DNA from 3 places in the uncultured Psychrobacillus sp. genome. Region 1 is predicted to be linked to each of the others. Evidence: riboswitches for the same ligand, from Rfam matches in the RefSeq annotation. Region 1 holds a riboswitch; each other region holds the start of a gene.
What was found. Region 1 has a riboswitch for S-adenosylmethionine ahead of Q0371_RS00415 (5-methyltetrahydropteroyltriglutamate--homocysteine S-methyltransferase). Riboswitches for the same ligand answer to the same signal wherever they lie in the genome.
Positions count from the first base shown of each region.

Region 1 (3,309 bases):
GAAACATTGGGCATAGTCGGAGAATCTGGAAGTGGAAAAAGCGTCACGGCCCGTTCCATTATGCGCCTTTTACCTTCTCCTCCTTCCTTCATGAAAAATGGTTCCATTGAGTTTTTAGGGGAACAACTCCACACAAAAACAGAGAAGGAAATGGAAGCTATTAGAGGAAGAGATATCAGTATGATTTTTCAGGATCCAATGACCTCTTTAAATCCAACCATTCGTATCGGCGTTCAAATAGCAGAAAGCCTTATTAAGCACCAAAAGCTCTCGAAAAAAGAGGGAAAGGCACAAGCTATTGAGATACTCAAGCTTGTAGGAATTAAAAATAGTGAAGAACGTTATAACCAATATCCGCATGAGTTTTCTGGTGGTATGCGTCAAAGAGTTATGATTGCCATTGCTTTAGCATGTAAGCCTACTCTACTTATTGCAGATGAGCCAACTACTGCGTTAGACGTGACCATTCAAGCTCAAATACTAAATTTAATGAAGGATATGCAGAAGCGCTTTGGGACCTCTATTATTTTAATTACTCATGACCTTGGAGTTGTCGCTGGAATGTGTGACCGTGTAGCTGTGATGAAAAATGGAGAAATCGTTGAAACAGGAACTACCGAAGAAATTTTTGCTAACCCAAAGCATGACTATACGAAAAAACTATTAAATGCCTTACCTCGTTTAGACGAGAAGAAAAAGCCGAAGAAACCTCCTCTTCGTTCTATTGGATTAGAAAATGGAAAGCCACTGCTGGAAGTTAAATCTTTAAAACAGCATTTTCAAGTAAGTCGCGGGAATGTCTTAAAAGCGGTTGACGATATTAGCTTCTTTATAAAGCCCGGGGAAACTCTTGGTCTTGTAGGAGAATCAGGCTCAGGTAAATCTACTACCGGTCGGGCGATTCTTCGATTGCATGAGCCTACAGATGGAGATGTGCTATATCAAGGAATGGCCATTAATCGTTTAAGTAAAAATGAGCTTAAAACGATGCGTCGGCATATGCAAATCATCTTCCAGGACCCCTACTCTTCCTTAAATCCTCGTTTAAAGGTGCTAGACATTATTGGGCAGGCATTAGATATTCATCGTCTGAGCAAAAATGCAGAGGAGAGAAAGAAGCGGGTAGAGGAATTACTAGAATTGGTAGGCTTAGAGCCCTCGCATGCATTACGTTATCCACATGAGTTCTCTGGTGGACAGCGACAACGTATAGGTATCGCTCGAGCACTTGCGGTTGAGCCTGATTTTATCGTCTGTGACGAACCTCTATCGGCTTTAGATGTTTCTATACAAGCACAGATTGTAGAGCTTTTGGAGGATTTACAGCACAGACTAGGCCTGACATACTTATTTATCGCACATGACCTGTCCATGGTAAAACATATAAGTGATCGCGTTGCTGTCATGTATTCTGGAAAAATTGTAGAGCTAGCAGAAAGTGAGGAGCTTTATACTAATCCACAGCATCCGTACACTAAGTCTCTCTTAGCAGCCATTCCAATCCCTGACCCAAAAGTAGAGGCCAAGAAAAAGCGTGTGCTCATGGAAGAGTCTAATGTTACTGACAAGTATCAATTAAAGAATTCTGAGCTGGTTGAGGTATCCGACGGTCACTGGGTAGCTATCCCTAAGTAAGGTAGCCCTTGAAATTGTTTAAAGCCCATGTTAAACTTATTTTTATTATATTTAGATAATTTAATATTTTATTTCTTATCAAGAGAGACGGAGGGATTGGCCCTATGATGTCTCAGCAACCAGCCTTTTAGGTGTGGTGCTAAATCCAATAGACATTAAGTCTTGAAGATAAGAAGAATGACTTCAATATATATTGAGGGTTCTCTTCTTATGAAGCGAGCCCTCTTTTTATTTGATTTTATAGACAGTAGTAATCGCAACATAATATAAATAGAAGGTAGGAATTTAATATGACAAATCAATTACTTGTAAAAGCACCTTTCAAAGCAGATCACGTTGGAAGCTTCCTGAGACCGGAACGTTTAAAGCAAGCAAGGGCTCAATTTGAACAAAAAGATATTTCCCAAGAGCAGCTAACTCAAGTGGAAAATGAAGAGATTATTAAACTCATAGAAAAACAGAAGGAAGCTGGATTACTTTCTATCACAGATGGAGAATTTCGTCGAAAATGGTGGCATTTCGATTTTTTAAGCGGACTAGATGGCGTGGAATTTTATGAAACCGATCAGGGACTCTCCTTTAAAGGGGTGCAAACAAAAGCTCATGGTATTAAGGTGACAGGAAAGATTGGCTTTAGTACCCATTACATGATTGAGCATTTCAAGTTTTTAAAAGAAGCAGCTGGGGATGCTGTTGTAAAATTTACTATTCCTAGTCCGAACATGCTTTATTACCGAGCTGCAATTGAGGAAGGTGTGTATAACAATGATGAGGAATTATTTTCTGACTTAATCACAGCTTATCAAGGGTTTATCCAGGCAATTTACGATGAGGGCTGTCTTTATCTTCAGATTGATGATACTTCATGGGCTACCTCCTTTTCCGAGGAAGGCCTCGCTTCCTTAAAGGACAGGGGGTTATCGCTAGAGCAAGCCTTATCCCTTTCTGCAAGGGCTATTAATGAGTCTATTTCTAAAAGACCAGCCGATATGCTAGTGACCATGCATATTTGTCGGGGAAATTTCCGATCCACTTATATTACAAGCGGAAGCTATGAGTTAGTATCAGAAACTATATTCGGTGGATTACATGTGGATGGTTTATTTTTAGAATTTGACGATGAGCGCTCTGGTGGTTTCGAGCCTTTACGACATGTTAATCGAAAGGATTTAAATATTGTCCTAGGGCTGATTACGTCTAAGCATGGAGACCTAGAGGAAGAAGAATTAGTTAAAGCTCGCATCGAAGATGCTACTAAATATGTACCAAAAGAACAGCTTTGCTTGAGTCCTCAATGTGGATTTTCTTCTACTGAGGAAGGAAACATATTAACTGAAGAGGAACAATGGGCAAAAATTCGCCATGTAGTCCAAATAGCAAAGGATGTCTGGAACTGACTTACCCACATGTGAATAACGTTAGTAGAAATGTTTTTACATTTGCCTGTTAGGGTATCTATTTAAATAAGATATCAGTTCTATATGGGAGGAATGTATGATGAGTAAAGTTTATGAATATACAACAGATGATGTCGTAGAAGAAACCGGTAATTATACGTGTGAGTCTGGTAGTACTAGAACTTTAGAAAAAGGTTCGAAGTTCCCTTCCTGTCCCGACACGGAAGTAGTTACGTATTGGAAACGCTCTGAAAGTCATACCCACAGCTCAGGGCAG
Region 1 is NZ_CALIED010000006.1:9,714-13,022, forward strand. It holds gene Q0371_RS00410 (ABC transporter ATP-binding protein) at 1-1,635, shown strand, start outside; SAM riboswitch class I at 1,708-1,810, shown strand; gene Q0371_RS00415 (5-methyltetrahydropteroyltriglutamate--homocysteine S-methyltransferase) at 1,926-3,032, shown strand; gene Q0371_RS00420 (hypothetical protein) at 3,133-3,309, shown strand, end outside.

Region 2 (3,309 bases), on a different contig from region 1:
TTCAGACACAGACTTTGAAGATGAAATGTCGAATAAGCTCCCTGTGGGTTCAAATATTTTTTCTACTATAGAAAAAGAAGGCCCTATTTTACTCGTTGAATTAGAAGGTAAACTTCTGAAATATTATGCACTGGTCGAGGGTTAATAACTTTCCTATAATTCGCAAATGAGCGAGCTGGGGGAGGGAGAAAGAAGGGGGTAGCAAAGCTACTCTTCTTTTTTTATCCCTCCCTTGTTATTCTCCGGAGACAAAGGTTTTTAGCAAGGCCGCTCTTTCGCGCAAACGTAGTTTTGCCTCTGAAATTTGTGGTGTCCTAGCTGCTACCACGTCTGCGTCCCATCCTATTCCCTCAGCTATAATTTTTGCTCGCTGTAAATGGAAATCACTCGTAATAATTGTGACAGAGGTAACGCTGTCAGGGAGAAGCTGTTGAGAGTATAAAAGGTTTTCATACGTAGAGGTAGATTGATCTTCTACTATGATTCGACTCTCCATAATTCCATTCTCTACGAGATAGTTCTTCATGACTATAGCTTCTTCTATATCCTCATCTTGTCCCTGTCCTCCAGTAACAACAAGTTTTACAGATGGGTATTTTTCAGCATAATCTAGTGCTGCTTCCAAACGATAAAGAAGTGCTAGAGAAGGGATGTGCCCTTTTTTGACCTTGGCCCCTAACACAATGGCATACTCATTGGAACCGTCGGCCTTAGGCTTTAACCCATCCTCGAGCCATTTACTTGTAAGCATCCACATACCTAATCCGCTCGATGCGATTATTATGAATGGAATGACCACAATCCACCTCTTTTTTTTGCTCATTTAACTCACTCTTTTCCTTTAAACCGAAGGCTTCTTTTTCTTTATAACAGAGGAAATTTTTGTTTCTTCGTTCCGTATTAATCGTTGGACATTCTCTATGTGTAAGAAGGAAGCCATTAAAAATAGGAAGCCTGCTATTAAGATTGGCCCTGTTCCATCTGCTGTCCAGACAGAGGCTCCTAAAAATATGAGGTAAAAAAACAAAACCCCAATCAACAAATAATCTGTTAAAAGTGTAACGCAGATTAATATAAGCAATCCAGCCAGTCCGACCGGCCAATGTAATGCAAGTAAAACCCCGATAATGGAGGCTGTGCCTTTCCCACCTTTAAATTTTGTGAAAACTGGAAAGTTGTGTCCTAAAATAACCGCGGCACCAGCTAGATAAAGAAGTAGATCCAGCTCTGATGAACTAAACAAGCTCCACTGCTCAGAAAGTACACGTACGCCAATAATCATAATGGCACCCTTTAATATATCTATGACTCCCACTAAAACACCATACTTCCAGCCAAGTACGACAGTAGCATTGGATGCTCCGGAATTATTTAGACCTTCTTTTTTTATATTAACTCCACTCATCCATTGAGCGAGTTTAGATCCATGTAGCGAACCAATAATGTAGCCTGTTAGGAGAATGCTAACAATCCAAACAATCATTCTATGACACCCCTTATAAAATTATTCTATCTATTATATTAAACGATTAAAAAAAGAAGAAGTTTCAGAATTTTTATAAAATGACTTGACATCTAAATATATGGAGACTTATACTGTGTAACAAGATGGAATACTAATCAAATACTCTTATCAAGAGTGACTGAGGGAATAGGCCCTAAGAAGTCCGGCAACCACCAAGTTCTATAACTTGGAAAGGTGCTAAATCCTACAAATTCTTTAATAGAATTTGGAAGATAAGAGGAGGAACATGTCATCAATTTGACCCCTCTTCTTAATTGAAGAGGGGTTTTTATAGTTGTCAGTTCTATAATCCTCTCTGGCCTCCAGCATCCATCTAATCTACTAAATCGGAGGAATTCAAATGACTAATCTTCAAAAAGAAACACTTCTATTACACGGTGGACAAACGCCTGATCCAGTGACAGGATCTAGAGCAGTACCTATTTACAAAACAACCTCATATGTATTTCAAAACACAGAGCATGCACAAAATCTATTTGCCTTGAAAGAGACTGGTAATATCTATTCCAGAATCACAAACCCAACAGTAGATGTTTTTGAACAAAGAATTGCATTACTGGAAGGAGGAACAGCAGCAGTAGCACTTTCCTCAGGAGCAGCAGCCATAGCATTTTCTATTTTGAACATTGCTGGAACTGGAGATGAAATTATAGCTGCTGAAAATTTATACGGAGGAACTTTTAATCTATTTGCACATACACTCCCACGTTATGGGATTACAGTAAAATTCGTAGATTCCTCTGACCCAGAAAATTTCCGTAAAGCTGTTACAGACAAAACGAAAGGCTTCTTTGCAGAAATCATTGGAAATCCAAGCTTAAATGTTCTAGACGTAGAAGCTGTTTCAAAGATTTCAAATGAAGTAGGAGTTCCATTATTAGTAGATAACACATTTGCTACACCTTTTGGTTCAAATCCTATAGAGTATGGAGCTAACATTGTTATACATTCTGCAACGAAGTGGATTGGAGGACATGGGACAACAATTGGTGGTGTAGTAGTAGATGGAGGGAATTTCAATTGGAACTCCGATAAATTTCCAGGATTTACAGAGCCTGATGTTACTTATCATGGGCTACGTTATGGAATCGACGTACCAAATGTGGCATTTGCAATTAAGCTAAGAGTTCAGTTGCTTCGGGATTTTGGTCCTACTCTTAGCCCAGAGGCAGCATTTTCCTTTCTTCAAGGACTAGAAACACTTCACTTAAGAGTGCCAAAACATAACGAAAATGCACAGAAGATTGCAGAGTACTTAAATGCAAATGAGGAAGTGTCATGGGTTAACTACTTAGGGCTTGAAAACCATCCAACGCACGAGCTGGCTAAAAAGTATTTAAAAAATGGCTTCGGTTCTATTCTGACATTTGGAGTGAAGGGAGGCAGAGAAGCAGGTAGACAAATTATTGATAATATTGAAATTTGGTCTCATGTTGCTAATGTAGGAGACGCAAAATCCTTAATTATCCACCCAGCTTCTACTACTCACCAACAGCTTACTCCAGAGGATTTAGTAAAAACAGGTGTTACAGAGGATCTAATCCGCTTGTCTGTTGGCTTGGAGGCTGTTGAAGACTTACAAAATGCACTCGAAAAAGTACTTTTGAGAAAAACAAATGTCCTCTCTAGATAGAATCCTATTGTATAATGAATAAAAATAGTCTACAATATGTAAAATAGTCAATAAATTTATTGAAATATTACACAAGTGCGATTATTTATATTCAATTGTACAGATTCATTTTGGAGGAGACAGCATGGCAAAAATAAAAGCAGCGATTTTA
Region 2 is NZ_CALIED010000023.1:49,966-53,274, forward strand. It holds gene Q0371_RS05785 (hypothetical protein) at 1-145, shown strand, start outside; gene Q0371_RS05790 (YdcF family protein) at 236-823, opposite strand; gene Q0371_RS05795 (glycerol-3-phosphate acyltransferase) at 842-1,483, opposite strand; SAM riboswitch class I at 1,628-1,744, shown strand; gene Q0371_RS05800 (PLP-dependent transferase) at 1,866-3,158, shown strand; gene Q0371_RS05805 (homoserine dehydrogenase) at 3,283-3,309, shown strand, end outside.
Region 2: linked by a shared signal. The riboswitch ahead of Q0371_RS05800 (PLP-dependent transferase) and the one ahead of Q0371_RS00415 (5-methyltetrahydropteroyltriglutamate--homocysteine S-methyltransferase) in region 1 are both predicted to bind S-adenosylmethionine.

Region 3 (3,309 bases), on a different contig from region 1:
ATGCTTGGACAGCTACTATTAACCAAGCCAGACCTTTTACTGTTGGATGAGCCGACTAATCATTTGGATTTGTTTGCAATAGAGTGGTTAGAGGAGTATTTAGTTAGTTATACAGGTACAGTTGTTATTATTTCACATGACCGATATTTTTTAGATAAGGTAGTTACAAAAGTTGCAGATCTTGAGGATGGTATGCTTACGAAATATCATGGTAATTATTCTTCTTTTTTAATCGAAAAGGAAGAAAAGCTTACTCGTGAATTTCAACAGTATGAGGAGCAACAAAAAAAGATAAAGAAAATGAGAGAAGCAATAAAGAGGTTAAGGATTTGGGCTAACCAAGCAGTTCCTCCAAATGCGAGTTTACACCGTCAGGCGAGGAATATGGAACGGGCATTAGAGCGGATGGAAAAGGTTCGTAAACCTCTGATAGATCCTAAGAAAATGAGTCTATCTTTTGACGCGGCACCCCGAAGCGGAAAAGAAGTTGTCATAATGGAAGAGGCTTTCAAAAGCTTTGGTGAAAAAATGTTATTAAACAGTGCAGAGCTTCATGTATATTGGAAGGACCGTCTTGCAATCGTTGGTAGGAATGGAACGGGTAAAACTACCATTTTGAATATTCTTAGAGGAGTAGAGTTAATAGATTCGGGTGAAGCTCGATTTGGTAGTAATGTGCGCCATGGATATCTTTCTCAACATTTCGAAATAACAGATCCAAAAGCTCGCTTAATAGATATTTTTAGAGCAGAAGTAAATGTGGCAGAAGGAGAGGCTCGACACATTTTAGCGAAGTTTATGTTCTATGGGGCGGATGTTTTTAAAAGAATTGCTGATTTAAGCGGAGGAGAAAGAATGCGACTCCGTCTTGCTCAGCTAATGCATCAAGACATAAATTGTCTCATATTAGATGAGCCAACGAATCATCTTGATATTGATTCACGAGAAGTATTAGAGGAAGCGCTAGATGATTTTACAGGGACTATTATTGCTGTATCTCACGATAGATATTTTCTAAATAAACTATTTCCAAGGACTGCTTGGCTAGAGCATGGCGAGCTTACCACATTTGAAGGCCCTTACGAATGGGCAAGGGAAAAATGGAATGAGTTTTGCTCGAAAGAAAATACTAGGAAAGAAATAATCAATCAGCCATTAAAAGAAGCAACACCTGCCAAACAACAAAAGGAAATTCCTTTGGAAAAGCGAATAAGTGAGCTCGAAAATGTTATAGGTGAGCTAACTAAACAAATTAGCATAGAGAATGATTGGGAAAATTATGAGGCATTAAGCTTGGAAAAACTTCGGGTAGAGGAGCAATTGGAGCAATTATTGGAGAAATGGCTAGATTTAGCAGAATGACCCGAATACTTTTCAAAATGGGTTGATATAAGTAATAGAGCGTGCTAATATAACTTATTAACGAATAATTTAAATAATTTAATATTCTTATCAAGAGAAGTGGAGGGATTAGGCCCTGTGATACTTCGGCAACCTCTGTTGTACAGAAAGGTGCTAATTCCTAACAAGACGATCTTGGAAGATAAGAGCTAGTTAGCAAATTCCTGCCTCTCTTTTCTTACATGGAAAGAGAGGTATTTATTTTAATAATTGCCTTGCTCCTGTTCGATTTCCTACTTAGTTTGAGGCGAAATCACAGGTGCTCTTGCACATTTCATTGGGAGGGGAAAGTCATTGCCTATCAATATTCCGAAACAATTACCTGCAGCTAAGCTGTTAAAAGAAGAGAAAATTTTTCTCATGGATCAAGAGCGTGCTTACAAGCAGGACATCCGTCCACTTAACATTATTATTTTTAATCTAATGCCTGAGAAGGAAAAAACGGAGCTTCAGCTATTAAGGCTTCTGGGGAATACCCCAATACAAGTGAATATAACCTTTATGAATACAGCGACGCATGAATCCAAGAATGCCAGCAAAACCCATTTGGATACTTTCTACACTACATTTGATCAAATAAGAGAAAAAAAGTTTGATGGGATGATTATCACTGGTGCTCCAGTAGAACAGTTGCCATTTGAGGAGGTCGATTACTGGAATGAAATGAAGGAAATAATGGAATGGTCTAAATCAAATGTTACCTCCACCTTACATATTTGTTGGGGCGCGCAGGCTGCACTGTATTATCATTTTGGTATAGATAAATTCACACTTTCTCGTAAATGCTCGGGAGTGTATCGGCATATATTAACTGACCAAGTGGAGAATTTAATAAGAGGATTTAATGAAGAGTTTAATGCTCCCGTATCTCGTTACACTTCTGTATCTGAAGAAGAAATAGAAAAGCATGAGCGACTAACTATTTTATCCACTTCGGAGGAAGCAGGTGTGTTTCTTGTAAAATCGAACGACAATAAAATGGTGATGGTCACTGGTCATTTAGAGTATGATGCGCACACATTAGCAGAAGAATATCATAGAGACATAACTAAAGGAATAGATATTGAGATGCCAAAATACTATTTTCCAAATAATAATCCCTCTAATAAGCCATTAAATACATGGAGGGCACATACACATTTATTATTTTCTAATTGGTTGAATTACTATGTTTATCAGGCTACTCCTTATAACTGGGAGTAAAAAGAAAAATTATATATGAGTCAATTTCATAAAAGGCATTTTAAAGATAAAAGTGAACATTATATATATTGATTGCAGCGGAGGGCGGCGACGTAAGCAGGGATGAGTGAGACAGATAAAAACGTTACAACCACGTGCGAAAGCGATGGGTGATGGTTTATCACTCACGCCACGGAAAGCGTCCGCGATATGAGCGAAAGTCAATTCTACTTTATTATTAAAAATCATATAAATTTTATTGTTCTCTTTTAATTGTTCGTGTTTTTCTATAAAAACAGGAATTTTGAAATTGACACATATAAACTCCTGTTTTAATATTCAGGAGTTTTTTATTGATTTTAGTTTTATTTATTCAAATATTAGGGAAGACAAAATTGAAGAGACATTGTATTTTGTTGATACACATATCTATAAAAGTATGATTTTCAATTATTGGAAGTGGGGTTATGTCTATGAGTTTGACACCAAAACAAAGAATCGAGTTACATGGTTTTAATAATCTGACGAAAACACTAAGCTTTAATATGTATGATATTTGTTATACAAGGACGAAGGAAGAAAGGGAAAAATATATTGAATACATTGATGAGCAATATAACGCTGAGCGTCTAACCAATATATTAACAAAAGTGTCCGAAATTATAGAAGCGAATATTTTAAACATAGCGCAACAGGACTACGAGCCCCAGGGTGCAAGTGTGACCA
Region 3 is NZ_CALIED010000011.1:116,251-119,559, forward strand. It holds gene abc-f (ribosomal protection-like ABC-F family protein) at 1-1,362, shown strand, start outside; SAM riboswitch class I at 1,447-1,550, shown strand; gene metA (homoserine O-succinyltransferase) at 1,696-2,604, shown strand; gene speD (adenosylmethionine decarboxylase) at 3,057-3,309, shown strand, end outside.
Region 3: linked by a shared signal. The riboswitch ahead of metA (homoserine O-succinyltransferase) and the one ahead of Q0371_RS00415 (5-methyltetrahydropteroyltriglutamate--homocysteine S-methyltransferase) in region 1 are both predicted to bind S-adenosylmethionine.